Regions from separate parts of the Pseudoduganella sp. SL102 genome, predicted to be linked through region 3. Evidence: riboswitches for the same ligand, from Rfam matches in the RefSeq annotation. Region 3 holds a riboswitch; each other region holds the start of a gene.
The links. Region 3 has a riboswitch for cobalamin ahead of OU994_RS05545 (TonB-dependent receptor domain-containing protein). Riboswitches for the same ligand answer to the same signal wherever they lie in the genome.
Positions count from the first base shown of each region.

Region 1 (9,559 bases), 2.2 Mb from region 3:
CCCGGCATTCGCCGTCGCGGCGCCAGAGACGGGCTGTGCCGCCGCAGTCGCGCTTGCGGCGCCGCCTGCACCGCCGGCCCCGGCAGCGCCACCATCCTGCCCTGCGTTGCCGGCAGCGCCATCGCCGCCCTGGCCACCGGCGCCGCCCGTGGCGTTGGCCGTATTGACAGGGCTGTTGTCCGGGCCGGCGACCGCCACCGTGGGCTGGCCGGGTCCTCCCGCCGTGCCGGCCGCGCCAGGGACCGCCCCGGGAGTGCCGGGCGTGCCGGGCGCACCGGTCGTTTCAACCGCATAGGCCTCGCTGATGGCCAGGGAAAGCAGCAACGGCGCAAGCCGCCGTGCGCAAGTCTGGACGGAATGCAGGCAGGAAGACGGGTGCATGGCGAACCCCTTCGGTTTGAGCAGTAACGTGACATGCCGCATGGGGTGCTGCCGTCGCAGCGCCGGCGCCGGGCAAGTTGCGCCGAACACCTGCTGTCCGCTGGGTGTGCTGTCGCGAGTACCACCGAGGATCAGCACGGCCGGGGTGGCACGACGTTGGCGGCGGGGCTCGATGTTCGAAGATTATCGGATCGAGCGGCCTGAAAGTCCTTTGAAGGGCCTGAATCCGCGCTGAATAAAGTCTGGTCACCCGCCCCAAGGCCAGGTCGTTCGTGCGACAGCCGCTGCCGCGACATCGGACCTGGCGGCTTCCCGGAACGCCACATCGGCTGATTCCCTTCCGTGGTCATCCTTCGCGCGCAGCCTCGCCCACGGCGACAGCGGCGATTCAGAACCGGTGCGTCAGCGACACCCGGAACGAACGCGACTCGATCGGATGGAAGTGGATGTCTTCGGCCGGCTCCGCCTCGCCAGACAGCCGCGACTCATAGAAATAGTCGATCGCCGATGCGCTCCGGTTGGCCAGGTTGAATGCTTCGAGCTCGATCTGGGTCGCCTTGCCGATCCGGTAGCCAATGCGGCCGTTCAGCGTCGTCGTCGCCCTGGAGCGCACGCTGTTATCTTCGATCAGCGGGCGCGGGCCGAACCAGCGCAGGCGCAGGGCACCGGACCATGGCCCGGCCGGCGTTACCGTCGCGGCGAACTGGGCCACACCCTCGACCGCGCCCGGAATCCGGTCGCCTGCCGGATCCTGGTCGCGGAAGCGTGCCCGCGCATAGGCGATATCCGCGTCCAGCGACAGCCATTTCACCGGCTTGTAGTAGTTGGAGAACTCAATGCCGTAGCGGCGGCTCGGGCGCCCCGCCTCGGTCGTGCCGGCGTCGCCCACGAACAGCAGTTCGGAATCCATGTCGAGGCGGTACAGCGACAGCGACGATTGCAGGCCCTGCACCCATTCGGTACGCACGCCCAGGTCCAGGCCCCGCGTGCGGGCCAGCGGCGTGACGCGATCGGCCTGCTCGCCCGTCTTCGGATCGACCGCGATCACGGTGCCGCGCGCGTCGTTGCTGTGGAAGCCAGTGCCGGCATTGACATAGAACTCGGTCCGCGCCCATGGTCCGAAGATCAAGCCGGCACTCGGCGACAGGATATTGTCGTTGGCGGTGCCGGCATTGGCCGCATTGTCGCCGTGGACGTCGAATCGATAACGGTCCGCCCGCAGTCCCGCTACCGTGCGGAACGCGGGATTCCACCGGGTCTGGTTTTCCACGTACAGCGCCCCGCTGGTCTCGACGATATGGTCTTCACGCGTGGTGCCGATCACCTGGCGTGCCTTCGTGTGGTACAGGCCGTTGTGGATGTTGTCGTTCTGCGCGGTGAGACCGACCGTGGTGGTCGACGTCATGCCGCCCCGATGGTGATGCCAGGAATAGCTGGCGTCGAAGCCGGACGTCACGCGCCGGTCCGGCTGCGCGAACTGGTCGCCATTGACTGGATCGTCCAGGAAGTAGGTGAAATTCGAAAACAGTTCCAGGCGGTTCGCGATCACATATGCGGATATCCTGGCGCTGGTGTCATCGTCGCTGCGCTGCCATTTGCCGGACAGGCTGTAGCGGTGCGCGCTGCCGCCATCGGCAGGGTCGATCGCATCGAAGCGGCCCAGCGTACCGCTGTCGACGGCGCGCTGCGGGATCTGGTCGGTGGCGTTCCACTTGGCGCGGTACGCCATTGCGGTAACCGAGTAGCCATTGTTCTCGAAGCCTTCGCTGTAGCGCAGCACCCCGTTCACCTTGCGATAGTCGTCGCCGCGCGTGAAGGGGCCATCGTTGTGCATCGTCTCCAGTCCGTACAGCAGGTTGCCATTGCCGACTTCAGGCGAACCGGCGATCATCGCGCGGCCATAGCCGTTCTGGCCAGCGGTGAAATTGGCAATGCCGGACGTGAGCCGATTCACGTAGGTGAGTTCGGTGGCGCCAGCGGAAGAGAAATCGCCCGATGTGGCCGAATACGGGCCTTTCTTGAAGTCGAGCCGCCCGGCCAGTTCCGGGATCACGAAGTTCAGGTCCGTCCAGCCCTGCCCGTGGGCATGGCTGCGCTGGTTGACGGGCATGCCGTCGACAGTCGTGCGCAGGTCGGTGCCGTGATCGAGGTTGAAGCCACGCAGGTAGAACTGGTTGGCCTTGCCCTCCCCGCTGTGCTGGCTTACCACCAGCCCCGGCGTGGCTTCCAGCAGTTCGCCGGGCCGGTAGGTGGTGCGGGCCTGCAACTGGCTCTGCGTCACCGTGCCCGCGGCAGCGGAATCGGCTTCGCCGAGCTGGCTGATGCGCGAACCATCGACCAGCACGCGCTGGAAGGGTGGATCGTCCGCATGGGCGGAAAACGACAGGACGGCAAGCACGACGGGCAGGAGCCGGGTGTTCATCGGAGGGATTTTCATGGGGACGGATCGCGGCAAAATTAATATTCAAGCAATACAAAAAGGCCATGCCCGGCGACGCGAAGCAATCACGGCACGTTTCTGGCCAAGCGCGCGAACGCACGAAGCACGCAACGTCACGCGTCGTTACCGCCAGACTGGAAAACAAACGAACCGCCAACAGGCAAAACCACTCCCCGGGTTTTGCACATGCATCGTGACCGGCCGGTCTTCTGGCTCGCCCTCATCCTTCCCGGTTCCTGCCTTCCCGCGCTGGCGTGACCAGATGCAGTGGCGTTGAACCGGTTCGTCAGGCTTACAGCAGCGGGGGCTGCGCCGGAGTGGCGGGGATGGATATCCGCGCGTCACCGGCTTCCCGTTTAACCCTGCCATCGGTCGATGGCAGGACACCGTTCACACAAGCGCAGGATTCTACAGCCAAGCCCGGGCGCCTGTCATTGCCAGGTACGGACACGCACTGCGCAGTAAGAGCTGTCCCTTGGATGTGAAATTGATCCTTGATGCCTCGGCACCATTGGGCGGAGGGAGCGGAATGCGGGTTGCCGCACATGGTGCGTCAGCTGCTGCGATTGAATCGCGCCTTGCGGAGATCATGAACAGCGCCGGGCTGCGGCGTCGAGCAGGCCAGTGCCTGCCTGGCCACGGGTCGACCCGCCATGCGCCAAATGAAGATGGATTCGACGTCGCAGTCGACGATGGCACTACCTGGACCGACGCGGAGCAAGCCAGGACAAGCGATGATTCGAGCCGGGAAACAGGCAGCATGGGTCATGCCGGGTTACATGGCGGTACTTGATCATGAGCCGTCGAAAAAACAAAAGGGCTGCACGAAAAATCGTGCAACCCTTTGTTTTACTGCCAATCTTGGTGCCGCTGACCGGAATCGAACTGGTGACCTTCGCATTACGAATGCGCTGCTCTACCGACTGAGCTACAGCGGCTAAACCTGTAGAAATCTGTACTAGATGCTGTACTACTTGTTTAACCTGTCTTCCGCTGCACATGAAGCGCTGCGAAAGAGGCCACATTATAGCAACGGTTTTTACAGTTGACTAGGGTCTCTTTTCGAAATTCTTGTGCCGAAAGATTACGCCGTACCTTCGTGGTGATAGCCGGTGACCACCGCCACTTCATCGCGCGAGCCCAGGAACACAGGCACGCGCTGGTGCAGCGTGGTCGGCTGGATGTCCAGGATGCGGTGCTTGCCGTCGGTGGCCATGCCGCCGGCCTGCTCGACGATGAAGGCCATCGGGTTGGCTTCGTACATCAGGCGCAGCTTGCCTGGCTTGCTGGGGTCGCGCACATCCGCCGGGTACATGAAGATGCCGCCGCGGTTGAGGATGCGGTGCACGTCGGCCACCATCGAGGCGATCCAGCGCATGTTGAAGTCGGCGCCGCGCGGGCCCGTGCTGCCGGCCAGCAGTTCGCCAATGTAGCGCTGCACCGGCGGCTGCCAGTGGCGCTGGTTCGACATGTTGATGGCGAATTCCCGGGTCGTCGGCGGAATCTGCATGTTGCGCTGCGTGAGCACCCACGAACCCATCTCGCGGTCCAGCGTGAAGCAGTTCACGCCGTTCCCGGTGGTCAGCACCAGCATCGTCTGCGGGCCGTACACCGCGTAGCCGGCGGCGACCTGCTTGCTGCCCGGCTGCAGGAAATCCGTTTCGGTCGGCGTGGCCATGCCTTCCGGCGCCTTGATCACCGAGAAGATGGTGCCGATCGACACGTTGACGTCGATGTTCGACGAGCCGTCCAGCGGATCGAACACCAGCATGTATTCGCCCTTCGGATAGCGGTTCGGGATCAGGTGGATGGTCTCCATCTCTTCGGATGCCATCGCGGCCAGGTGGCCGCCCCACTCGTTCGCTTCGAGCAGGATCTCGTTCGAGATGACGTCGAGCTTTTTCTGCACTTCGCCCTGCACGTTCTCGCTTTCGAGCGCGCCCAGCACGTCACCGAGGGCGCCCTTGCCCACCGAGTGGGCGATGGTCTTGCAGGCACGCGAGACCACTTCGATCAGCAGGCGCAGTTCGGCCGGGATATTGTGGTGCTGGCGCTGTTCCTCGACGAGGTGTTGGGTAAGGCTGATACGTTTCATGGATTCCCTTGGTTTGTAGATAATTCTTTAGTTGGCCAATGCCTTCGACACCACTTCCATCACGTCGTTCGACAGCTTCGGCGCGCCGGCCACCCGTTCCAGTGCGCGGCGCATGTGCGCCTGCAGCTCGGGCGCATAGCGGCGCCAGCGGTCCATGCCGCGCGCGAAGCGGGCCGCCACCTGCGGGTTCAGCGCGTCGAGCTTGACCACGTGCTCGGCCCAGAATTCATAGCCGCTGCCATCCTTCGCGTGGAATTGCGACGGGTTGTTGTTGGTAAAGCTGAACAGCAGGCTGCGCGCGCGGTTCGGCGTGCGCAGCGTGAAGGCCGGGTGTCCCATCAGCTCGCGCACGCGCGCCACGGTGGTGGTCGGCGCGCTGGCCTGCATGGCGAACCACTTGTCGACCACCAGCGCCTCGCCCTTGAACTGGTCGTAGAACGCCTGCAGCTGCGCTTCGACATCCGCGCCGCTGTGGATCAGCGCCGTCAGCGCCGACGCGCGGTCGGTCATGTTGGTCGCTTCGTTGAACTGGCGGCGCGCCAGGTCGAGCGTGAAGGCGTCCGGCGCGGCCAGCAGGTAGGCCAGCGACAGGTTCTTCAGGCCGCGCTTGCCGGCCGAGACGGCGTCCGGGCTGTAGTCGCCCGGCGTCTGGTTGGCCGCGATGGCGTTCAACAGTTCGCTGCGCAGCATGACGGCGATGGTCCTGCGCATGAACTGGCGGGCGTGGTGGATCGCCTGCGGGTCGACCACTTCCATCTGGTCCGCGATCACGGATTCGGATGGCAGGATCAGCGCCTGCTCGCGGAACGCCGCTTCCAGCGTGCTGTCGAGCAGCAGCGCGCGCTGCGCCGACACGAAGGTGTAGTCCAGGTCGAGCACTTCGCCCGCCTGCACGGCGGCGGTCAGCTTGAGCAGGCGCGCCATGGCCAGGCGCTGCCCGGCTTCCCAGCGGTTTACCGGGTCGCTGTCATGGCGGAACAGGTGCAGCAGTTCGTCGTCCGTGTACGGGTATTCGAGGATCACGGGGGCCGAGAAATCGCGCAGCAGCGATGGCGTGGGCGCTTCCGAAATGCCGTCGAAGGTGAATTCCTGCTTCCCCTCGGTCAGTTCCAGCACCACCGTGGTGTCGCCGTCCGGGTTCAGCGGCATGTCGCGGCCGCCGCCGTCCAGCAGGCCGACGGCCACGGGAATATGGAACGGCAGCTTTTCCGGCTGGCCGGGGGTCGGCGGGCAGCGTTGCGCCAGCGTCAGCACATAGCGGTGCGCGGCGGCATCGTACTCGCCGCTGGCGGTGACGACCGGCGTGCCGGCCTGGCTGTACCAGCGCTCGAACTGCGTGAGGTCGCGGCCGCTGGCGGACGCCATCGCGGCGCGGAAATCGTCGCACGTGACAGCCTGTTCGTCATGGCGCTGGAAGTACAGGTCCATGCCCTTGCGGAAGCCTTCGCGGCCCAGCAGGGTCTGGTACATGCGCACCACTTCGGCACCCTTTTCATACACGGTCACCGTGTAGAAATTGTTAATTTCCACGAACGAATCCGGGCGCACCGGGTGCGCCATCGGGCCGGCGTCTTCCGGGTACTGGGCCTGGCGCAGCGTGCGCACCTGGTCGATGCGGGTGACGGCGCGGCCGCTGGCCGTGCCGATCATGTCGGCCGAGAATTCCTGGTCGCGGAACACGGTCAGGCCTTCCTTCAGCGACAGCTGGAACCAGTCGCGGCACGTGACCCGGTTGCCGGTCCAGTTGTGGAAGTATTCATGGCCGACCACGGCTTCGATGCCGGCATAGTCGACGTCCGTGGCGGTGGCCGGATTGGCCAGCACGAACTTGGTGTTGAAGATGTTCAGGCCCTTGTTTTCCATCGCGCCCATGTTGAAATCGCCGACGGCGACGATCATGAAGCGGTCCAGGTCGAGCTCGAGGCCCCAGCGCTCTTCGTCCCAGCGGATCGAATTCTTCAGCGACTGCATGGCGTAGTCGGTCTTGTCGAGATTGCCCTCCTCGACCCATACCTGCAGCAGCGCATCGCGGCCATCGGCCAGCCTGAAGGTTTCTTCCTGGCAGACCAGTTTCGCGGCCACCAGGGCGAACAGGTACGACGGCTTCTTGAACGGGTCTTCCCACTTGGCGTAATGGCGGCCGTCGTCGAGGTCGCCCGCTTCCACCAGGTTGCCGTTCGACAGCAGTACCGGGTACTTTTCCTTGTCGGCGCGCAGCATCACGGTGAACACGGCCATCACGTCCGGCCGGTCGGGGAAATACGTGATGCGGCGGAAACCTTCCGCCTCGCATTGCGTGTAGAAGCTGCCGTTCGAGACATACAGCCCGGAAAGCGTGGTGTTCTTTTCCGGCGCGCAGGTGGTTTCGATCTCCAGCACGACATTCAACGGCGCCTTCTTGATGGTCAGCGTGTTCGTCCCCAATATGTACTGGCCTGGGTTCAGTTCGGTACCGTTCAGCCTCAGCGCCACCAGTTCGATGTCCTCGCCATGCAGGACGATATCGCGGCCCTTGCTGTCGGGATTGTGGCGGAGCGTGATCCGGTTGGCGACGATCGTGCGGGCGGGGTCTAGATCGAAACCCAGTTCCACCGTTTCAACGAGGTAGCTGGGCGGTGTGTAATCCTTGCGGTAAATCGTCTGCGGGCTGTCGGTTCTCATGGGCCTTCACCTTTGTTGCGGACAAAAGATCATTTTACCAACACCCTGGCTTTCGTACGGCGATTTGCTGCCGGAACGGCGCCGAACGTTTCAGCTTTCCGTGCTGCCGTAACATTCTGTAATAATCGAGTGGTGCAAGCGGACCAGTCATACACTAACCGTGGGGAAATACCTTTTTCTGGGAGTAGATCATGAAATTCTTCGCCATCCTTGTCGCAGCCGGCACCCTGCTGCTCGGCGGGTGCGCAACCACCATCCGCAGCGACGTCACGGTGTTCCACGAGTGGCCGGCCCAGCTGCAGGAGAAAACCTACGTGTTCGATACGCCCGCGCCGAGCGAGGACACGCTGGAATACCGCAGCTACCAGGGCCTGGTGGCCAACGAGCTGTCGAAGCTGGGCTTCGCCCAGGCCGGCGCGCCCGAGCAGGCCAGGCTGCGTGTCGACATGGCATTTTCGACCATCGACCGGCCGACCCGCGTGCTGCAGGCCTACGATCCGTTCTGGACCGGCGCCGGGCCGTACTGGAGCATGTACGGCGCCTGGCCGTACCGCGGCGGCTTCTATCCGTCGCGCTACCGCTATCGCCACTGGGCGTTCCGGCCGTACTACGATCCATGGATGTTCGGCCCGACCGAGTACCGCGAAGTCATCCGGCACAACTACGAGCGCAAGCTGAATGTCTCGATCGCCGACAATACCGGCAAGAAGCTGTACGACGTGACGGTGCAGAACACCAGCCGGCGGCAATCGACGCCTTCGGTGATGCCGCTGCTGGTGCAGAGCGCGTTCACCGGCTTCCCGGGCGAGAGCGGCAAGGCGAAGCAGATCGATCTCGAGCTGCAGTAGAACGGCGTTCCGCGCCGATAAGGTCCAGGGAAAATGGGACGGACCGGGACGCCGGACTGCCTGTTTCTAAGGAAATTTCCTGGAAACAGCTCCGTCCCTGTTTATTTTACGAGCGCGCCAGCAGATGCGAGATCGCGCTCGACCACGGCCTGGAACTCGGCGGTAGTCCACTGCAGGGCGGTCACGGCGATGTCCGGGCGGTAGAATTCGCCGTTGCCGCGCGGCCGGTTGACATACAGCTTGACAGGCACGATCACGCGGGCGAGGCCGCCCGGCAACTCCTGCGAGCGCACTTCCATATAGGTCGAATCGGCCGAGCTGGGCGCGCCGATCAGCCTGGTGTTCGGAAACAGCTTGAAGTAATCGATCGCGTCCAGGCACGCACTGGCGCAGTTGCCCGGCACGATCACGTACACCGGCCGCGTGAAGGCCGGCGGATCGCCCGGCCGGTCCGCCTGCGGGTTCGGCTGTGCCGGCGGGGCATCCTCGTTGGCGACGTAATACGGCTTGCCGGCCGCCAGCGCCGCGCGCATGCCCGCTTCCAGCGCGGCTGCCCAGGCCGCGATCGCCGGTTCCTTCTTGGCGGTGAACGTCTCGACGATGGACCTGAAGTGGGCGATATTGTCCGGCGTCGCCCGGTACCACACGCGCTCGCTGGCCGTACGCGCCTGGGCAAGGCTCCGTACCCGGTCGGCGCCCCACAGCGCGGAGGCGAACTGCCCGCTCCACACCGAATTGCCGCCGCCGTTGCGGCGCAGGTCGATCACCACCGCATCCGCGTCCAGCAGGCGTTCGCGCTGCGCTTCCACCTGGCGGTAGACGGCATGGTACGAGGCTCGCTCGGCGTCCGATGGATGGAAGGTGGGCATCGCCATCCAGAACAGCTTCGGGCGCGGCTCGGTCAACCCGACCGGCAGCGTATCCGGTGCCAGGTTGTCGTCGCGCCAGGTCAAGGCCTGGTCCGTCATCGGCCGCCAGGCCAGCTCGCGTTCGATGCGCCCGCCCGCCCACTCGAACACGCAGCGTGCCGGCCGTGCCAGGAAGGGATTCTGCGAATCGACGAACAGCCAGGGCGCCAGGCTCCACCACTGGCCCTCTTCGCTGCTGCGGCCCTCGAAGGCGAACACGTTGTCC
Region 1 is NZ_CP115554.1:6,561,680-6,571,238, forward strand. It holds gene OU994_RS27755 (PEP-CTERM sorting domain-containing protein) at 1-324, opposite strand, end outside; gene OU994_RS27760 (TonB-dependent receptor) at 770-2,803, opposite strand; cobalamin riboswitch at 3,003-3,227, opposite strand; tRNA gene OU994_RS27765 (tRNA-Thr) at 3,684-3,759, opposite strand; gene OU994_RS27770 (class 1 fructose-bisphosphatase) at 3,906-4,916, opposite strand; gene pepN (aminopeptidase N) at 4,944-7,577, opposite strand; gene OU994_RS27780 (DUF4136 domain-containing protein) at 7,769-8,425, shown strand; gene OU994_RS27785 (S41 family peptidase) at 8,527-9,559, opposite strand, start outside.
Region 1: another riboswitch for cobalamin. It lies ahead of OU994_RS27760 (TonB-dependent receptor); the one in region 3 lies ahead of OU994_RS05545 (TonB-dependent receptor domain-containing protein).

Region 2 (9,559 bases), 1.5 Mb from region 3:
GTGGAAGAAGGTGCGGTTGGGCAGGTTGGTGAGGCCGTCGTGCTGCGCCATGTGGTGGATCTGCGCATAGGCCGCCAGTTCATCGGTGACGTCCTCGGTGATGACGAGCAGGTAGTCGCCACTGCCATCGGGCCGGCTGCCCAGCGCCGTGCGGCTGCGCAGCGTGCGCGGGCCGAGCGGTGTCTGCACCAGGCTGTCGTCGGACGGCGCATGGCCGTCGGGCGGCATCGCGGCCAGGCGCTCGATGTACTCCGCCACCTCCGCGCCGAGGCAATCGCGTACCAGGCGGCCCTTGATGTCGGCGCCATCGGTGGCGAACAAGTGGCGCGCATGGCCGTTGGCCAGCAGGATTTCATGGCGGTTCGCGCCCGCGCCGTCATCGCCCTTTGCACCGGTGGCCAGTGCCAGCACGCTGTCCGGCATGTTCGAGATCACCGAATCGAGGAAGTGCGACACCGTCGCCATCTGCTGGCTGTACTGCTCGGCCAGTTCCTTGGCTTCGACCAGTCTCAGCTGCTGCTGGTGCCGTTCGGTGATGTCGCGCGTGATCTTGGCGAAGCCGACCAGCTTGCCGTCGTCGTCATGGATGGCGTCGATCACCACGTTGGTCCAGAACCGCGTGCCATCCTTGCGCAGGCGCCAGCCTTCGGCCTCGAAGCGCGATTCGGCGCGGGCCGTGGCCAGCGCCTTCTGCGGCAGCCCCGCCGCGCGGTCCGCTTCGCTGTAGAACACGGCGAAGTTGCGGCCCACGATCTCGTCCGCCCGGTAACCCTTGGCGCGCTCGGCGCCGGCATTCCAGTTGACGACATTGCCGTCGGTATCGAGCAGGTAGATCGCGTAGTCGACCACGCTCTGCACCAGCAGGCGGTAGATCAGATCGGAAGATGGGGCAGTCATCGCGTTCACATGAAGGAGTACATGAGGGAGTACATGAGGAAGTACATGAGTGAGTACATGAGTGAGTACGTGAGGAAGAACAGGCGCGGCCGGCGGCGTGAACGGCACCGGACCGGGCCTGTCCAGTGCAGGCAGACTATACCTTAGTTAATGCTATCAGGAAACAACCAGTTGTCCTCGACAGTTGCAAATTTGCCTGAACAGATTGGCAACGAGAATGATAATGAATTATCATCTTGAGCGATCATCGTGAATGATCGACCGGGTCTTGTCGCCGATGCATCGTCGGTCCCCCTCCGCAATCGAAAGGAACATCGTTTGAATATCGCAAGCATCCACGGCGGCGGCCACGTGCTCGACGCCACGGCGGTCGTCGCAGGCTATGGCGGCAAAACCATCCTGCAGCGGCTCGACCTGCACATCCGCGCCGGCGAAATCTATGCGCTGCTCGGCGCCAACGGCGCCGGCAAGACCACGACACTGAGCCTGTTCCTGGGGTTCGTCACGCCGAGCGCCGGGCGGGTGCGGGTGCACGGCATCGATCCGGTCACGCAACCGGATGAAGCGCGGCGCCACCTGGCCTACATCCCGGAGAACGTGGCGCTGTACGAACACCTCACCGCGCGCGAGAACGTGGCTTACCTGCTCGACCTGGCGGGGCAGGGCGGCGATCCCGGCGCGATCGACGCGGCGCTGGCGGCGGCCGGGCTGGCGGCGGCGGCGTACGACCGCCGCGTGGCGGGCTTTTCAAAGGGCATGCGGCAGAAGGTGGCGATCGCCCTGGCGCTGGCCCGGCGGGTGCCGGCGCTGCTGCTGGACGAGCCCACCTCGGGCCTGGACCCGCAGGCCACGGCCGAGTTCAACCGCCTGCTGGGCGTGCTGCGCGAACAGGGCGTGGCCGTGCTGATGGTGACGCACGACCTGCTCAGCGCCGCCGACGTGGCCGACCGCATCGGCTTCCTCGACGCCGGCTGCCTGCTCGAAGAAGTGGGCGCGGCCGGTGCCGACCGCTTCGACGTGCGCGCGCTGCACCGCCGCTACGGCGGCCAGGCGGCATGAGCGCCGTGCTGGGCGCCGCAACCGGCGCGGCCACGGTTGCGACCCGGAACGTCATCGCACGCATCGCACGCGAGGAATGGCGCGCATTGTTCCGCGACCGGGCCGCGGTGGCCGGCATCGCGCTGCTGACGGTCCTGATGCTGGTGGCGGCGCTGACCGCGCACGAGCACCGGCGCGCGGCCGATGCGGAGCGCGCCCGCTACCAGGCGCAGGCCAACGATGAATTCGAGGCCCAGCCGGACCGGCACCCGCACCGCATGGTGCATTACGGGCACTTCGTGTTCCGGCCCGTCAATCCGCTGGCCGCGTTCGATCCGGGTATCGACGGCTTCACGGGCAACACGCTGTTCCTCGAAGGGCACCGGCAGAACAGCGCCAATTTCGGCGACGTGCGGCAAACCTCGCTGCTGCTGCGCTTCGGGCAGCTGACGCCGGCGTTCGTGCTGCAGGTGCTGGCGCCGCTGCTGCTGGTGTTCTTCGGGCATGCGGCCGTGGCGCGCGAACGCGAGTCGGGCACCTTGCGCGTGCTGCTCGCGCAGGGCGTGCGCAGCCGGCAACTGGTGCTGGGCAAGCTGCTGGCGCTGGGCGGATTCGCCGGGCTGGTGCTGCTGCCCGCGCTGGCCGCGCTGGTCTGGTTCGCGCTGGACGGCCACGCGCCCTGGCCGCTGGCCGTGGCGCTGGCCGCCGGCTACACCGGCTGGCTGCTGCTGTGGGTCCTCGGCGTGGTGCTGGTGTCGATGTGCGTGGCGCGCGGGCGCGATGCGCTGCTGGTGCTGCTGACGGCATGGGCCGTGATCGTGATCCTGCTGCCGCGCTGGGTGCCCGACATGGCCAACCACGCGGTGGCGCTGCCGACCCGTTTCGAGGACGCCATCCACGTGCAGCGCGAATACCTGGCGCTGGGCGATTCGCACAACCCGAACGATCCGGCATTCACCTCCTTCCGCGACAGGCTGCTGAAGCAATATGGCGTGACGCGCATCGAAGACCTGCCGGTCAACTTCAAGGGCCTGGTGGGCATGGAAGGGGAGCGCAAGTCGAGCGAGCTGTTCGACCGCTACGCCGCGGCCGCGTTCGACCGGCAGGAACGGCAGGGCGAGATCATCGATGCCTTCGGCTGGGCCAGCCCGGCGCTGGCGCTGCGGCGCCTGTCGATGGCGGCGGCCGGGACCGACCTGGCCAGCTACCGTTCGTTCCTGGAGCAGGGCGAGCGCTATCGCTACGCGCTGATCCAGGGCCTGAACCGCATCCAGGTGGAGCGGCTGGCCTATGCCGACGACATCGACCGGAGCAAGGATAACCGCGTGTCGCGAGACCATTGGCGGGAGTTCCCGGAATTCCAGTATGAAGCGGCGCCGGTGGCCACCACGCTGCGGCGCGTGGCTCCGGCGGCCGGCGTGCTGGCCCTGTGGCTGGCCGCACTGGGCACGCTGGCCTGGGTGCTGGCGGGCCGGCTGGGGAGGATCGCGCGATGAACTGGCTTGCCCACGAAATGCGGCTGGTGCTGCGCTCGCGGCTGTCCGCCTGCGCCTTGCTGCTGCTGTTGCTGCTGTCCGCGCTGGCTGTCTGGTCGGGCATGCGGGAAGTCGAACGCCAGCGGCAGACCATCGCCCGCCTGGCGCCGCTGCATGAACAGGACGTGGCCGCGCTGGCGGCGCGCTACCCGGACAGCAAGGATGCCGGCAATCCGGCCTACTACACGTTCTACAACACATGGGATCCGCCATCGGCCGCGGCGTTCCTGGCGCTGGGCCTGCGCGACGTGGCGCCGTACGTCCTGCGCATCCGCGCGCTGGGATTGCAGGCCCAGCTCTACGAAGGCGAGACGTTCAATCCGGAAGTGGCGCTGCCGGGCCGCTTCGACTTCGCCTTCGTGCTGATCTACCTGGCGCCGCTGTTCGCGATCGCGCTGCTGCACGACCTGGTGTCGGGCGAGCGGCAGACGGGCCGGCTGCGGCTCCTGCTGGCGATGCCCGACGCGGGGCGGCTGTGGCGGCGCCGCGCCGGCTTGCGCTATGCGTTGCTGTTCGCCTGCCTGGCCGCGCCGGCGTGCGTGGGCGCGGCATTGTCCGGCACCGGCATCGTGGCGACCGGCATCGTGCTGGCGGTGACGGCGGCCTGCCTGGCCTTCTGGACCGGCCTGTCGCTGCTGGTCGCCTCGCTGCACTGGCGCTCCGTGACCAACGCCACCGTGCTGATGGGAGCCTGGGCCGTGCTCACGCTGGTGCTGCCGGCACTGGCCAACGTGGCGCTGATCCGGGCGATCCCCGTGCACCAGGGCGTCGACCTGATGCTGGCCCAGCGTCAGGTCGTGCATGGCGCCTGGGAACTGCCGCGCGAAGAAACCATGCGCAAGTTCGTTGCCAGCCATCCGGAATGGAAGGACCACACCGCCGTACCGGGCAGGTTCCACTGGAAGTGGTACTTCGCCTTCCACCAGGTGGGCGACGAGAGCGTGGCCGGCGCGGCGCGCGACTATCGCGGCGGACTGCTGGCGCGGCAGGCATGGACGGGCCGGCTCGGCTGGCTGCTGCCGGGCGTGGGCGCGCAGGCCGTGCTGCACCGGCTCGCCGGCACGGACCTGCCGGCGCAACTGGCGTACCAGGACGCGATCGCGGCGTTCCACCGGCAGATCCGCACGTTCTACTATCCCTACCTGTTCAACGACCGCCCGTTCGGCACGGCCGATTTCGCCAGGCAGCCCGGGTTCGTGCCGCGCGTGCCGGACGGGATGCCCGGCCGGGATGGCCTGGCCGCCCTGCTTGCCCTGTTCGTGCTGGCGGGGGCCGTGCAGCTGGCGGGCCTGTGGCGGCTGGGCCGCTTGCGGATGTGACAAAGCGGCAGCCTTGCATGTAGAATCCGGCGCTTGAGCAAACGGTGCCTTCCTGCCAGCCGGCCGGAGGGTGAAACGGGAAGCCGGTGACGCGCGGGATGACCATCCTCCGCCAGTCCGGCGCAGCCCCCGCTGCTGTAAGCCTGACGAACCGGCGCCACCGCCACTGTGTCGAGACACGACACGGGAAGGCACGCACCGGCCAGAATGACGGCAAGCCAGAAGACCGGCCGTTTGCAATGATGTGCCGGATCCCGGGGTGTGGGCCGGCCTGTTGCGTATTCATGGCCGGCCCTCGCGGGCACGGCCGGACCGGTCGGATCAATTGAGCATTTCCCCACTCGTGCGCGCCCTGGCCGCGCTGCTGTGCATCCTGGCCTGCGCGCGCGGCCAGGCCGCCGTGCTGTTCGGCATCGTCACCGAGCGCGCCGCGCCCGTCGCGATCGAGGCGGCGCACCGCCACCTGGCCCTGCATCCGCAAGACCGTATCGACTTGCGCACCCCGGCGCAATGGATGGCGCTGGGCGAGCGCGACATGGCGCGGCTGGTCGGCGGCGCCGATACCATCCTGGCCGTGTCGCTGTTCGGCGATCCGGCCCACCGCCTGAAGACCGCGCTGGCCCGCCATGCGAAACCGCGCACGGCGGTGCTGGCCTTCAACGGCGAGGCCAGCCTCAGCCTGATGACCCGCGATGGCCATGGCGCGCTGCGCGATTTCCCTGCCGATACGCTGCGCGACCTGTCGGCGGAAAAACCGTCGCCCGCCGCGCTGCGGGCCGCGCAGGCGCATCCTGCCGCACCGCATTGGCTGGCCGCGCGCCGGCTTTGGCAGGCCGGCGGTGTCGGCAATACCGCGGCGCTGTTCGGCCACCGGCTGCACCCGGCCACGCCGCTGGCCAGCGCACAGGCGGAACCGACGCTGCGCGTGCGCGTGGGCCGGCGCGAACTGGCCGACGCGGCAGCCTGGGGCCATGGCGCGCAGCTGGGCTTGACGGCACGGCCGGCCGTGGTGGTGCTGGACCTGTCGAACATGGATGCGGCCGTGCCGGCCGCCGTGTGCGCGCGCATCGAGGCCGGCGGCCAGCCGTGCGTGCAGGTGCTCACGCGCTGGGGCGGCGCGTCGCGCGAGGCGCTGGAACGCCTGCCCGAGCTGGTTGCGCCGGCCCGGCCGGCGGCACTGGTGGTGCTGCAGGATTTCGTGGTCGGCGCGGCCGAGGGGCGCGAAGCCGTCGCCGAAGCGCTGAAGCGCCTCGATATTCCCGTGTTCAAGGGGATCCGGCTGTCCGACCGCACGGCGCTGCAGTGGCGCCTGTCGCCGGACGGCCTGCCGCCCGATTCGGTGCAGTACCGCGTGGCGCTGCCGGAATTGCAGGGCATCGGCCAGCCGATCGTGGTGGCCGCCCTGGGCCAGGCGCAGCGCGACCGGCTGACCGGCATCGAGAACCGTCCGCCGGTCATGCTCGATGCCGAGGCGGCGCGGCTGGCGGCGCGCGTCAACCGCTGGCTGGCGCTGCGCGACAAGCCGAACCGCGACAAGCGCGTGGCGCTGATCTACTACAACCACCCGCCGGGCCGCCAGAACATCGGCGCCGACAACCTGGACGTGCCGGCTTCGCTGTTCGACATGCTCCATGCGCTGAAGGACGCCGGCTATACGGTGGGCGAGCTGCCCGCGTCGCCCGAGGCGCTGCTCGACCGGATCATGGCGCAGGGCGTCAACCTGCCGGAAGACCGCGGCGCGCTGCGCGAGCTGGCTGGCACGGTGAACACCGTGAGCGCGGCGGACTATGCGGCATGGTTCGCCACCCTGTCGCCGCGGGTGCAGCGTGAGATGACCAGCGGCCTGCTGGGCCGCCTGCATGCGGACGTACTGGACGCGGAGAAGGCCGGCGAATGGCTGCTGGGCCGCAAGCAGGTCGACGTGATCGTCAAGGAATTGCAGCATCTCGTGGAAGGCGCCGATCACCCGCGGCGCGAGGCGGCGATGCGCGACCTCGAAGCGCTGGGCGAGGGTTACCGCGCCTGCCTCGACGTGCGGGCGGCGCGCCGCTGCGCCGGGCTGGATGCACTCAACCGCAAGGTCGCCGGCTATGGCATCGAGGGCCTGAAAGGGTGGGGCGCCGCGCCCGGCAGGATCATGGTCGACCAGGGCCGGATGCTGGTGCCGGGCCTGGTGTTCGGCAATGTGTTCATCGGCCCGCAGCCGCCGCGCGGCTGGGAAGTGGACGAGGAACTGCTGCATGCGAACACCAGCATCACGCCGCCGCACCAGTACCTCGGCTTCTATCACTGGGTGCGCGACCGTTTCAGGGCCGACGCCCTGGTGCACGTGGGGCGCCATTCCACCTATGAATTCCTGCCCGGGAAAGCGGTCGGCCTGGCCAGCGACGATTACCCGAGCCTGATCGCCGGCGACCTGCCAGGCATCTACCCGTACATCGTCGACGGGGTCGGCGAAGGCACGCAGGCCAAGCGGCGCGGGCTGGCCGTGATCGTCGACCACCTGACGCCGCCACTGGCCAGCACGCCGCTGTACGACGACCTGCTGGCGCTGCGCCAGGTGGTGGAAAGCTACGAGGCGGCCAGCTCGGAATCGCTGAAGATGCAGGCGGCGCGCCTGATGCGCGAACGCGTGGTGGCGCTGAACCTGAAGGCGGAGCTGGAAGCGTCGATGGCGGACGTGCTGGCCGTGCGCGGCATCGGCTACGACGCGGCCGACGACGACCTGCTGGCCCACGAGATCGGCCACTATCTCACCAAGCTTCAGGAAAAGTTCATGCCGCATGGCCTGCACATCTTCGGCCGGCCCTGGAAGCAGGCGTCGATCGACCTGATGCTGGCGTCGATGAGGAAGGGCGGCATCGACGGGCGGGAAGTCCCCGCGGAAGTGGCCGCGAACCTGGTCGAGTCGCCGCGCCTGGAAATGCAGGCGCTGCTGGCGGGGCTGGATGGCCGCTACATCGAGCCGGGCAAGGGCAACGATCCGCTGCGCTCCCCGGAGGCGCTGCCGACGGGGCGCAATTTCCATGCGGTCGATGGCGATATCCTGCCCACGAAGCTGGGCTACCAGCTGGGTGCCGACCTGGCCGGCAAGGCGATCGTCCGGGGCGGCAAGAACGCGACAGCCGGCAGCGAAGGCATCATCCTGTGGGCGTCCGACGCGGTCCGCGACGAAGGCGTGATGGTGGCGTTCGCGCTGGCCATGATGGGCGCGGAACCGGTGTGGAATGCGCGCGGCATCGTCACCGACGTGCGCCTCAGGCCGGGAGCGCCGCGCCGCGATGCGCTGGTGACGACGTCCGGCCTGTTCCGCGACCTGTACCCGAACCTGATCCGGCTGATCGACCGCGCCGGGCGGCTGGCGCTGGCGGCATCGGCCGGCACGCTGGCGGCCGAGGACCCGTCGCTGCGGCCGGCGCTGGAAGCCGCGCTGGCGCCGATGAACGGCGTGGCCTGGGGCGACGAGCCCGTGGCCGGCAACCGCGTGGCCGCCGAGTGGCTGGTGCGGCAGCGGGCGCTGGTGCGCGCCGGCCAGCCCGTGGCCGAGGCGGGCAGGGGTGCCGCGCAGCGCGTGTTCGGCGATGCACCGGGCGCCTACGGCACCGGCGTGAATCGCCTGACCGAGCGTTCCGGCGCGTGGCGCGAGCGCGACGAGATCGGCGCCGCCTACCGCAACCGGATGGGCCACGCGTATGGCCTCGACGGCAGCGGCGAAGCGGAGCATGCGGCGTTCAATGCGGCGCTGGACGGCATCGCCCGCACCTACCACGGCCGCGCCAGCAACCTGTATGGCCTGCTCGATAACAACGACGCGTTCGATTACCTGGGCGGCCTGTCGCTGGCGGTCGAGGGCCGCACCGGCCGCGTGCCCGAGGCGCTGATCCTGCAGCATGCGCAGCCGGGCCGCGCCGATGTCGAGCCCTTGGCGGCCGCGCTGCTGGGCGAGCTGCGCGGCCGCTTCCTGAATCCGGCCTGGCTCAAGCCGCTGATGGGGCATGGCTATGCGGGGGCGCGCACGATGGGCCAGGAATTCCTGGAAAACCTGTGGGGCTGGCAGGTGACGCGGCCCGACCTGGTGAAGGACTGGGCGTGGGACGAAGTGAAGTCGGTGTATTTCGACGACAGGCATGGCCTGGGCCTGCCGCAATTCCTCGGCCAGCGCCACAACGCACACGTCAAGGCGCATATGCTGGCGATCTTCATGGTCGCCGCGGAAAAGGGGTTCTGGAAAACCGATCCCGCCACGCTGCGGCGGATGGGCGGCGAACTGGCGCGGCTGGTGGCCGCCAACGGCCTGCCCGGCAGCGGCCACGCCGCGCCGGACCATCCGATGTGGGACTGGCTGGCGCCGCAGCTGGACGGCGCCGATGCGCGGGCGCTCGGCGTCACCCTGGCCAAGGCACGGGGCGACCTGCCGCCCGCCGCCAGCGAGAGCGACGGTCGAGCCCCTGTCCCGGTGCCTGCGACCGGAACGCGGGCGCTTGCCGGGGCACGGGCCGGACAGCATGCGCCGCCCGCGCAAGCCGACGGCGCCGTCGCGGCTGCCGCCGAGCCCGCGCCGCGCGCCTATGAACTGCATGAACCCGCCGATGCAGCGGAGCCGCCCGGTATCACCGTGGTCTGGCTGCTGGCACTGCTGGCCGCCGTGCTGTCGCTGTTTGCGGCGGGCATGTGGCGCGGCCGCGCCGTACCTCAACCTTCAAGGAGCCTTACATGATCGATCCCCATTCCCTCGGCTGGCTGCATGACGCGGTCAGCTGGCTGCTGGTG
Region 2 is NZ_CP115554.1:2,839,413-2,848,971, forward strand. It holds gene OU994_RS12130 (EAL domain-containing protein) at 1-897, opposite strand, end outside; gene OU994_RS12135 (ABC transporter ATP-binding protein) at 1,216-1,956, shown strand; gene OU994_RS12140 (DUF3526 domain-containing protein) at 1,953-3,431, shown strand; gene OU994_RS12145 (DUF3526 domain-containing protein) at 3,428-4,789, shown strand; cobalamin riboswitch at 4,815-5,039, shown strand; gene OU994_RS12150 (cobaltochelatase subunit CobN) at 5,115-9,506, shown strand; gene OU994_RS12155 (MotA/TolQ/ExbB proton channel family protein) at 9,503-9,559, shown strand, end outside.
Region 2: another riboswitch for cobalamin. It lies ahead of OU994_RS12150 (cobaltochelatase subunit CobN); the one in region 3 lies ahead of OU994_RS05545 (TonB-dependent receptor domain-containing protein).

Region 3 (9,559 bases):
TAAGTCAATTAAGACCCAACAACTAGTAGACATCGTTTAGGGCGTGGACTACCAGGGTATCTAATCCTGTTTGCTCCCCACGCTTTCGTGCATGAGCGTCAGTCTTGACCCAGGGGGCTGCCTTCGCCATCGGTGTTCCTCCACATCTCTACGCATTTCACTGCTACACGTGGAATTCTACCCCCCTCTGCCAAACTCTAGCCTTGCAGTCTCCATCGCCATTCCCAGGTTAAGCCCGGGGATTTCACGACAGACTTACAAAACCGCCTGCGCACGCTTTACGCCCAGTAATTCCGATTAACGCTTGCACCCTACGTATTACCGCGGCTGCTGGCACGTAGTTAGCCGGTGCTTATTCTTCAGGTACCGTCATGAGGCACGGATATTAGCCGTACCCTTTTCTTCCCTGACAAAAGAGCTTTACAACCCGAAGGCCTTCTTCACTCACGCGGCATTGCTGGATCAGGGTTGCCCCCATTGTCCAAAATTCCCCACTGCTGCCTCCCGTAGGAGTCTGGACCGTGTCTCAGTTCCAGTGTGGCTGGTCGTCCTCTCAGACCAGCTACTGATCGTCGCCTTGGTGAGCCTTTACCTCACCAACTAGCTAATCAGATATCGGCCGCTCCAGGAGCACAAGGCCTTGCGGTCCCCTGCTTTCATCCTTGGATCGTATGCGGTATTAGCGTAACTTTCGCTACGTTATCCCCCACTCTTGGGCACGTTCCGATATATTACTCACCCGTTCGCCACTCGCCGCCAGGCCGAAGCCCGCGCTGCCGTTCGACTTGCATGTGTAAAGCATGCCGCCAGCGTTCAATCTGAGCCAGGATCAAACTCTTCAGTTTAATCTCTGTTGTCCGACATTTCTGTCGGGGTCATCTACTCAAGAATACTGACGAATCATCCGAAGATGATTACGTTTATTTCTTGTGCAGACGTTTGTTGCTATATTTTGAGCTTCAGGACCGAAGTCCTGGGCACATCACATCAAACGCCCACACTTATCGACTGTTGATTGTTAAAGAATTCTGCCCATGAAGGCTTGCTGCGGATCGGGTGAACTTTCGTTCCATCCGGCGACAAATCGTTGTGTTTGTCAGCAGCAGAGAGATGAGATTATGCGGTGTTTCGTGCAGCTCGTCAACCCCTCGGTTTCTCAGCTTGTTTCTGCAATGTTGTGTCAGCAGAAACAAACTTGGCTGTCGCAACGTTTCGTTTTCACTAGTTCGTCGCGACAGGGACAGAATTATAGCCAGCCTCGTTCCGCTTGGCAAGCCCCGGAAATTGCTTGAATAAATAATCACAAGCATTGCGCCACCGAGCCCTGCCCATCAGCGGAGCCGATTTGAATAGCTCAGTTATCACGCGAACATGGGTGGATCACATCCAGCTTCGGGTTATAGACCGCCGTGCTCACGTTCAGCATGCCCAGCACTGTATGGAACACGTTATCGTGCGAAAACGGCTGGGCGGTACGCGCGGCCAGGCATGCATAATCGATCCGGAACCGTTCGCGGAAGCCATTGGACATCCATAGCATCATCGGCACCTGGCGTTGCTCGGCCGGCGAGATGAAATAAGGCGCACCATGCAGGTACATATTGTGTTCGCCCAGCGATTCACCGTGGTCCGAGAAATACAGCATGGAGGTATCGACATCGTCTTCCGCCGCAGCGGCGCGCAGCAGGTCGATCGTCTTGCTCAGCACCAGGTCGGTATAAAGGATCGTGTTGTCGTAGGCCGCCACGATGGACTCGCGCGAACACTCTTCCAGTTCATTGGTCCGGCAGACCGGCTCGAACTTGCCGAACGCCGCGGGATACCGCTTCCAGTACTCCGGCCCATGGCTGCCCTTCTGGTGCAGCACGATCACCAGGTCCCTGGTGGAATCGTGGATCGTTTGCCGCAGCCCGGCCAGCAGCTGTTCGTCATGGCACTCTTCGGCGCCGCAGGGCGGCATGCCCGGCCGCGGGCGCGACACATCCTCATAGCGGACACGGTCGCACACGCCCTTGCAGCCGGAATTATTGTCGCGCCAGAGCACATCGAAGCCAGCATGGCTCAGCACGTCCAGCAAACCCTCCCGGCTGGCTGCCTTGTCGGCGGTGTAGTCATCGCGGCCCAGGTTGGAAAATGCGCACGGTATGGACACCGCCGTCGCTGTGCCGCAGGAACTCACGTGACGGAAATTGATCAGGCCCGGCTGCGCCGACAGCAAGGGATTGGTCTGGCGGCCATAACCGTTAAGCGAGAAATTGGCGGCTCGCGCGGTTTCCCCTGCCACGATGACCGTGACGGTGCGCCGCCGCCGCGCTGCGGCCCACTTGACGCCCCGGCCCGCATCCGTGCCCAGCGGGGCGATCACGGCCGGTGTAGCCCATTTGCGTTTCAGGTAGCCATGCGTAGCCTGGAACATATTGGTGGGCGTCAGCAGGAAACGCAATTCGCGGTGCTCGCGTACTGCGGGTCCCAGGGTCTTGAAGAGCAGCATCAGCAGCGCGGCCACCGCCACCACCGACAATACGACCGTACCCAGCTTCAGCAACAGGCCGCGCCGCATGGGTGGAAAGCGCAGCGGCAGCCGCCACACGAGCAGCGACGGCACGATGCCCAGCAGCGTGACGGTCTGCAGCATCTGCCAGCTCAGCAACTCGTGCGCTTCCCGGGCATCCGTCTCGACCACGTTCTGCACCATCGACGCATCGATCGCCACGCCGTAGCGGTTCATGAAATACGAGGCAAGCGACGCTCCCAGGAACAGCGCAGTCAGCACCGGCTTGATGACGAAGCGGAAATTGACGAGCGTGAGTACCGCATTGAACAGCAGCACCAGGGCGGCAAACGCCCCCAGGTACACCGGCAGGTTGCCGAGCCGTATGCCGCCAGTCGCCGAAAAGAACGTCCTCCAGAAACTGGCGTTATAGGCCAGCACCAGGAACGTGGAAGCGCCCAGCGTCAACATGGAGGCGCCGATGCGCGGCAGGGTTGAAATCTTCACCGTTGAAACTCCGGAATCGAAGCGTCAACGATACCGCCATGCAAGTAAACGTCGCGTCAAACACCTGTTAAAGATGAGTTAACGTGCCTCGTCGACGGTTCGACCCGGCAGAGCGGGAAAGCGGATCTCGATACTGCTGCCCGCGGCGCTCTCCCTGAGCACCAGCGTGGCGCCGAGGTGAGCGCAGACCCGCTGCACCAGCCCCAGTCCAAGCCCGGTGCCGGACGAGCCCCGCGCATCCGCCGGAATCGGTTCGCCACGCAAGCGCGCCCGCGCGGCTGGCGGCAAGCCGGGTCCGGTATCTTCGACGATCACGCTGCGCCCTTTCAGCCGCACTGCCACATGGCCGTGCTCCGTGTACTGGCAGGCGTTGCGCACCAGGTTGCCGATCGCAGCCTGCACCAGTTCGCGCACGCCGTGCACGCTGAAATCGGCGCCGCCGCCAAACCGCAGCTGGAGCGGCCGGCTGGCAACCAGTCCCTGGCAGCGCGCCACTTCTTCCAGCGCCAGCGCCTGCGCCGACATCCGCGTCCACTCGAGCCGTTCCGGCGAACGCGCCAGCCGCAGGAGCATCGACGTGATATCGCTGGCATCGCGCGCAGCGCGGTAGATGCGCTCGGCCGGCGCGTGCAGTACCGGATCGTGCTCCGTTCGCGCCAGCAGCACCTCGGCCGCCCCCGCGATTACGGTCAATGGTGTACGCAATTCATGGCTGACGTCACCGGTGAAGAAGCGTTCGCGATCGAGAAACTCCTGCAGCTCGGCCGTATGGCTGGCGATCATCCGCGACAGCAGGCCCAGCTCGTCGCCGCGTTCCTGCAGCGGCAACTCCGCCACCCCCGCGTCCACCGCACCCGCCAGCTCGACGATCGGATTGACGATGCGGTTGCCCAGGAAGCGCCCCAGCAGAACGGCAAAGCCCATGAATCCCAGGAACGCCACCGCGAACATCGAATAGACCACCAGCTCGATCTTTTCATAGGCGCTGTCATGGTCGACCACGGCGAACTCGCCTTCGGCATTCCGGCCCTTCAGCACGTGCAGGTCGACACCGTCGACGGTGACTTCATGCACGCCTTCCTCCAGCGGGCGCAATGAGCGTGGAATACCGTTGCCCAGGTGATAGCTGAGGCCAGCCGGCATCTCCACCGGCAAGCCGCCCGCATGGCGAGGGCCGGCCCACGCCGCCACTTCCTCCAGGCGCTCGTCGACCAGGCGCACTTCGATACCTTCGACGGCCAGCGCGGCGATCACGGCAAAGAATACCGACGATACCGTGGCAAACGTCAGGTATGCCGCGGTGATCCGCTTGCGCAGCGAATCCTCCTTGCGGAGCGAGTGCCCGCTGTGCAGTGTGTCCCCTTTATGCAGCGAGTCCACCTTGTGCAGTGAATTCCCCTTGCGCAGCGGTTCCGTTTCACGCATCGGATTCGACCAGCTTGTAGCCGATCTTCGAGATCGTGTGCAGCATCGGATGCGGGAACGGCTTGTCGAGCGCCTGCCGCAGGGCGTGGATGTGCACGCGCAGCGCGTCGGTATCCGGCGGATTGTCGCCCCACACCTCGTGCAGCACCTGCTCGCGAGACACCACCTTCGGCGCCTCGCGCATCAGCAGCCGCAGGATCGTATACCCGGTTTTCGTCAGCGCCAGCGGGCGGCCGGCACGCTTGGCCTCGAACGTTTCGGTATTGAAGGTCAGGTCGCCGAACGCCAGCACGGCGTTGGCCGCATGGCCGCCTTTGGCCCGCCGCACCAGGGCCTTCAGGCGCACTTCCAGCTCGACCAGGGAAAACGGCTTGACGAGGTAATCGTCGGCGCCGCTGTCGAAACCGGCCACCTTGTCTTCCAGCGTGTCGCGCGCGGTCAGCATCAGCACCGGCATGTCCTTGCGCAGCTCGCCGCGCAGCTTCTGGCACAGGTCCAGGCCATTCAGGCCAGGCAGCATCACGTCCAGCACCACGGCGTCATATTCGTGCTCGGTCGCCAGCGCCAGCCCGCCATAGCCGTTCGAGGCCGAATCCAGCACATAGCCTTTCGGCTCCAGAAAGCCATACAGGTTGGCGACGATGTCGGGGTTGTCTTCGATGATGAGGATGCGCATCGCACCATTATAATTCGCGCTTTCCCCATCGATCGCCAGACATGACCCTGCCCGCCTCCGCGTCCCCGAGCGTGCCAATCGGCGCGCCAGCGCGCGTCCCCTTCAGTGTGCCCGGTGTCGCCTCCACGGCCGATGCGGCGCTGGCCTGCCGCCTCGCGCATGCGATCGACCACAAGACCAAGCCGCCCGGCAGCCTGGGCGTGCTGGAAACCTTGGCGCACCAGGTGGGCATGATCCAGCGCACCACGTCGCCGGCGATCGACGCACCGGCCATCCTCGTCTTCGCCGCCGACCATGGCGTGGTGACCGAAGGCATCTCCGCCTTCCCGCAGGATGTGACGTGGCAGATGGTCGAGAACTTCCTGGCCGGCGGCGCCGCCATCAATGTGTTCGCCGCGCAGAACGGCTGCGCGCTGCAGGTCATCGACGCCGGCGTGGCGCACGACTTCGGCACGCGCGCCGGCCTCACGGATCGCAAGATCGCCGGCGGCACGCGCAACTTCGCGGTGGAGCCGGCCATGACGGCCGAACAATGCGGCCAGGCGCTTGCGCACGGCGCCGCGCTGGTCGACGCACTGCCCGGCAACGTGATCGGCTTCGGCGAAATGGGCATCGGGAACACCACCGCCGCCGCCGCGCTGATGCACAAGCTGACGGGCATTCCAGCCGCTGCCTGCGTGGGCGCCGGCACAGGCCTCGGCCCGGAAGGCGTGCAGCACAAGGGCCGCGTGATCGAAGCCGCCGCCGCGCGCCACGCCACGGCCACGGCGCCGCTGGACGTGCTGGCCACCTTCGGCGGTTTCGAGATCGCCATGATGGCCGGCGCCATGCTGCGCGCGGCCGAGCGCCGCATGGTGCTGCTGATCGACGGGTTCATCGTCACCAGCGCCCTGCTCGTGGCGGCGCGGCTGCAGCCGGCGATCCTCGACTATTGCGTGTTCTCCCATTGCTCGAACGAAAACGGCCACCGCCAGCTCCTTGAAACGCTGGGCGGCAAGCCGCTGCTGCAACTGGACCTGCGCCTGGGCGAAGGCACCGGCAGCGCACTGGCGCTGCCGCTGGTCCATGCCGCCGTCAACTTCCTGAACCGCATGGCCACGTTCGCATCGGCCCAGGTCAGCGGGAAGCACTGACCATGCTGCAGCTGCGGCTGTTCTTCATCGCGCTGCAATTCTTCACACGGCTGCCGATCCCGGCGTGGGTCGGCTTCGAGCCGCACTGGCTGCACCATGCGTCGCGCTACTTCCCGCTCGTCGGCCTGGTGGTCGGCGCCATCGCCGCGGCCATCTACTGGGCCGCCGCGATGGTACTGCCGCCGGCCGTTGCCGTGCTGCTGTCCACCGCGGCTGGCATCTATCTCACGGGAGCATTCCACGAAGACGGCTTTGCCGACACCTGCGACGGCCTGGGCGGCGGCATGACGCGCGAGCGTGCGCTGGAGATCATGAAGGATTCACGGATCGGTGCCTATGGCGCGATCGGCATCCTCCTGATGCTGGCGGTGAAATGCGCCGCGTTGTCCCACCTGCCCCCGCTGGCCACGGTGGCCGCCCTGTGCATCGCCCATCCGCTGTCCCGCCTGATGGCGGCAAGCCTGATCTGGCGCATGGCATACGCGCGTGCCGAAGGCAAGGCCAAGCCGATGGCCCAGCAGATGACGGGCCCCGAATTCGCCATCGCCGCCGCCTGCTGCGTTCCCGCCGTGCTGGCGGCAACGGCGCTGGGCTGGCTGGACTGGCGCGCCATCGCCATCGGCACCGGCGCGATGGTGCTCGTCACGCTGTGGTTCGCCCGCAAGCTGCGGCAACGCCTCGGCGGCTACACCGGCGATGGCCTGGGGGCCGTCCAGCAGCTGGCGGAAATCGCCTTCTATGTGTGCGTGCTGGCGCGGTGGGGCTGACACAAATGGAACTCACGCAGATGAAATTAACTCTCGTGCGCCACCCTCGTCCGGCCGCGGCCGAAGGCATCTGCTATGGCCGCAGCGACCTGCCGGTGGATCCCGATGAGCTGGCGCGCGTGCATGCGGCGCTGCGCGACCTGGGGCTGCCGGGAGACGCCCCGGTGTTTTCCAGCCCGCTGCGCCGTTGCGCCGCCCTCGCCAGCCTGCTGTCGCCCGCCGTGCTGTACGACGCCGACCTGGCTGAAATGGATTTTGGCGACTGGGAAGGCCGCAACTGGAACGATATCCCCCGCGCGCAGGTCGATGCCTGGGCGGCCGACCTGCTGCATGACCGCCCCGGCGGCGGCGAATCCGTGCTCGACGTGGCGCGCCGCGTGGCCGCCGCACTGGCCAGGATCCGCCGGCATGGCAGCGCGCGCGCCATCGTGGTCTGCCATGCCGGCACCATGCGCCTGGCCGCCACGCTGGCCGATGGCGCGCCGCTGGAGCAGGCGGCGCTTGCCGCGGCGTCCCGGCCGCACCGCATCGGCTACGGCGAAGTTGTCCGGCTGGTGTTTTCGTGATGCCTGCAAGCGCTCGATCCCTGCCTGGTACGTGCCTGGTACGTGCCTGGTACGTGCTTTGTACATACTTCGTACGTGCTTGATATTTGCTCCATACCTTATAATTGCGCGGTTTTGGTGCCCGCGCTCGAGTCCTCGAGCGCAGTTAAACGGGAAATACGCAGCCAGGTCTCCTGATCGGCCAACGTATGCTGCCCCCGCAACGGTAAGCAGGCTGCCGCGCGCGAGCAATCGCAGCGCGGCAGCGGTCCGCGACAGCCACTGTGCAATTGCATGGGAAGGCCGGACCGTGATGCCTGCCAGCCCGGATACCGGCCAAACCAGGTGGAGCCGCCCCGTTGCGGAGCGGCTCTGTTCAATCCGGCCTGCGGGGACGTTGGCCGGTTGCTCCACTTTACAAAGATTTGCCATGACCTCTCCTGTTGCATCCCAGGCGGCGCTCGCGTCGCTGGCGCTCGCCATTGCCGCGCCGGCCGTACACGCCCAGGCCACTGCCATCGATTCCATCATCGTCACCGCCACCCGCACGCCGCAACTGGCCAGCGAAGTAATCAGCGACACCGTCACGATCAATGCCGAACAGATCGCCAACTCCGGGGCCGGCTCCATTACCGAACTGCTGCAGCGCCAGCGCGGCATCGAAGTCACCCGTAACGGCGGCCCCGGCGCGGCGTCGAACGTGTTCATCCGCGGTGCCAACGGCAACCAGAGCGTGGTGCTGGTAGACGGCATCCGCATCGCTTCGGCATCGACCGGCTCGGCCAGCTGGAACGGCATTCCCCTGTCGGCCATCGAGCGCATCGAGATCGTCTACGGCCCGCTGTCCACGCTGTACGGAGCCGACGCCATCGGCGGCGTGATCCAGCTGTTCACGAAAAAAGGCGAAGGCGCTCCGGCGATCTCGGCGTCGGTCGGTGGCGGCAGCGACAGGACCTTCGCGGCCGATGCGGCCATTTCCGGCGGCACGGACCAGCTGAGCTACGCGTTCTCCGTCTCGAAGGAACGGTCCGACGGCTTCTCGGCCACGCGCCGGCCCAGCGCCAACTTCGACCCGGACGACGACGGCTACGATCGCAAGGGCGCGGCCGGCCAGGTGGCCTACAAGCTGGCGCCCGGCCATGAGCTGGGCGCGATGTTCCTGTATACCGATACCGAGTCCGACTACGACAGCGCCACCTTCGATGCCTACAGCACGCAAACGGTCAGCAACGTGGGGGTCTACTCGCGCAACCAGTTCCTGCCCTTCTGGACCATGCTGGTGCAGGCTTCGCAATCGCGCGACAAGTCCGGCTCGTTCTACGACGTCGGCCCGTTCGGTTCCAGCCAGATCGATACCACGACCAGCACCTTCACCTTCCAGAACGATTTCCGCATCGGCAGCGACAACCTGCAGGTGCTGTATGAACACCGCAAGGAAGAAGTCGACGGTTCCACCGCGGCGCTGAACCGCACGCGCCACAACAATGCGTTCGCGGCCAACTACAGCCTGAAGCGCGGTGCGCACCTGGCCAGCGTGGGCGTGCGCCACGACGACAACTCGGAATACGGTTCGAAGACCACCGGCTCGGTCGGCTACGGCTACCGCATCACCAGCGCCCTGCGCGCCGAGGCCAGCTTCGCCACCAGCTTCCGTGCTCCGTCCTATAACGAGCTGTATTACCCGGGCTATGGCAACAAGGAAAATCGCCCCGAGGAAGGCCGCAATACGGAAGCGGGCCTGCGCTACGACGACGGCACCCAGAAACTGGCCGCGGTGTACTACCGCAACAAGCTGGACAACCTGCTGCTGAACACTTCGCCGTGCCCGTATCCCGGCTACCAGTACGGCTGCGCCTACAACATCAACAAGGCGCTGCTGGAAGGCCTGTCGCTGTCGGCCGAGCGCCAGATGGGCAAGCTGCTGCTGGTCGCCAATGCCGATATCCAGGATCCGCAGGACGAAACCACCGGCAAGCGCCTGCAGCGCCGTGCCAAGCGCCACGCCAGCTTCGTGG
Region 3 is NZ_CP115554.1:1,312,257-1,321,815, reverse strand. It holds rRNA gene OU994_RS05580 (16S ribosomal RNA) at 1-845, opposite strand, end outside; gene OU994_RS05575 (phosphoethanolamine transferase) at 1,355-2,998, opposite strand; gene OU994_RS05570 (sensor histidine kinase) at 3,077-4,423, opposite strand; gene OU994_RS05565 (response regulator transcription factor) at 4,416-5,099, opposite strand; gene cobT (nicotinate-nucleotide--dimethylbenzimidazole phosphoribosyltransferase) at 5,141-6,232, shown strand; gene OU994_RS05555 (adenosylcobinamide-GDP ribazoletransferase) at 6,235-6,999, shown strand; gene OU994_RS05550 (histidine phosphatase family protein) at 7,020-7,565, shown strand; cobalamin riboswitch at 7,664-7,900, shown strand; gene OU994_RS05545 (TonB-dependent receptor domain-containing protein) at 7,975-9,559, shown strand, end outside.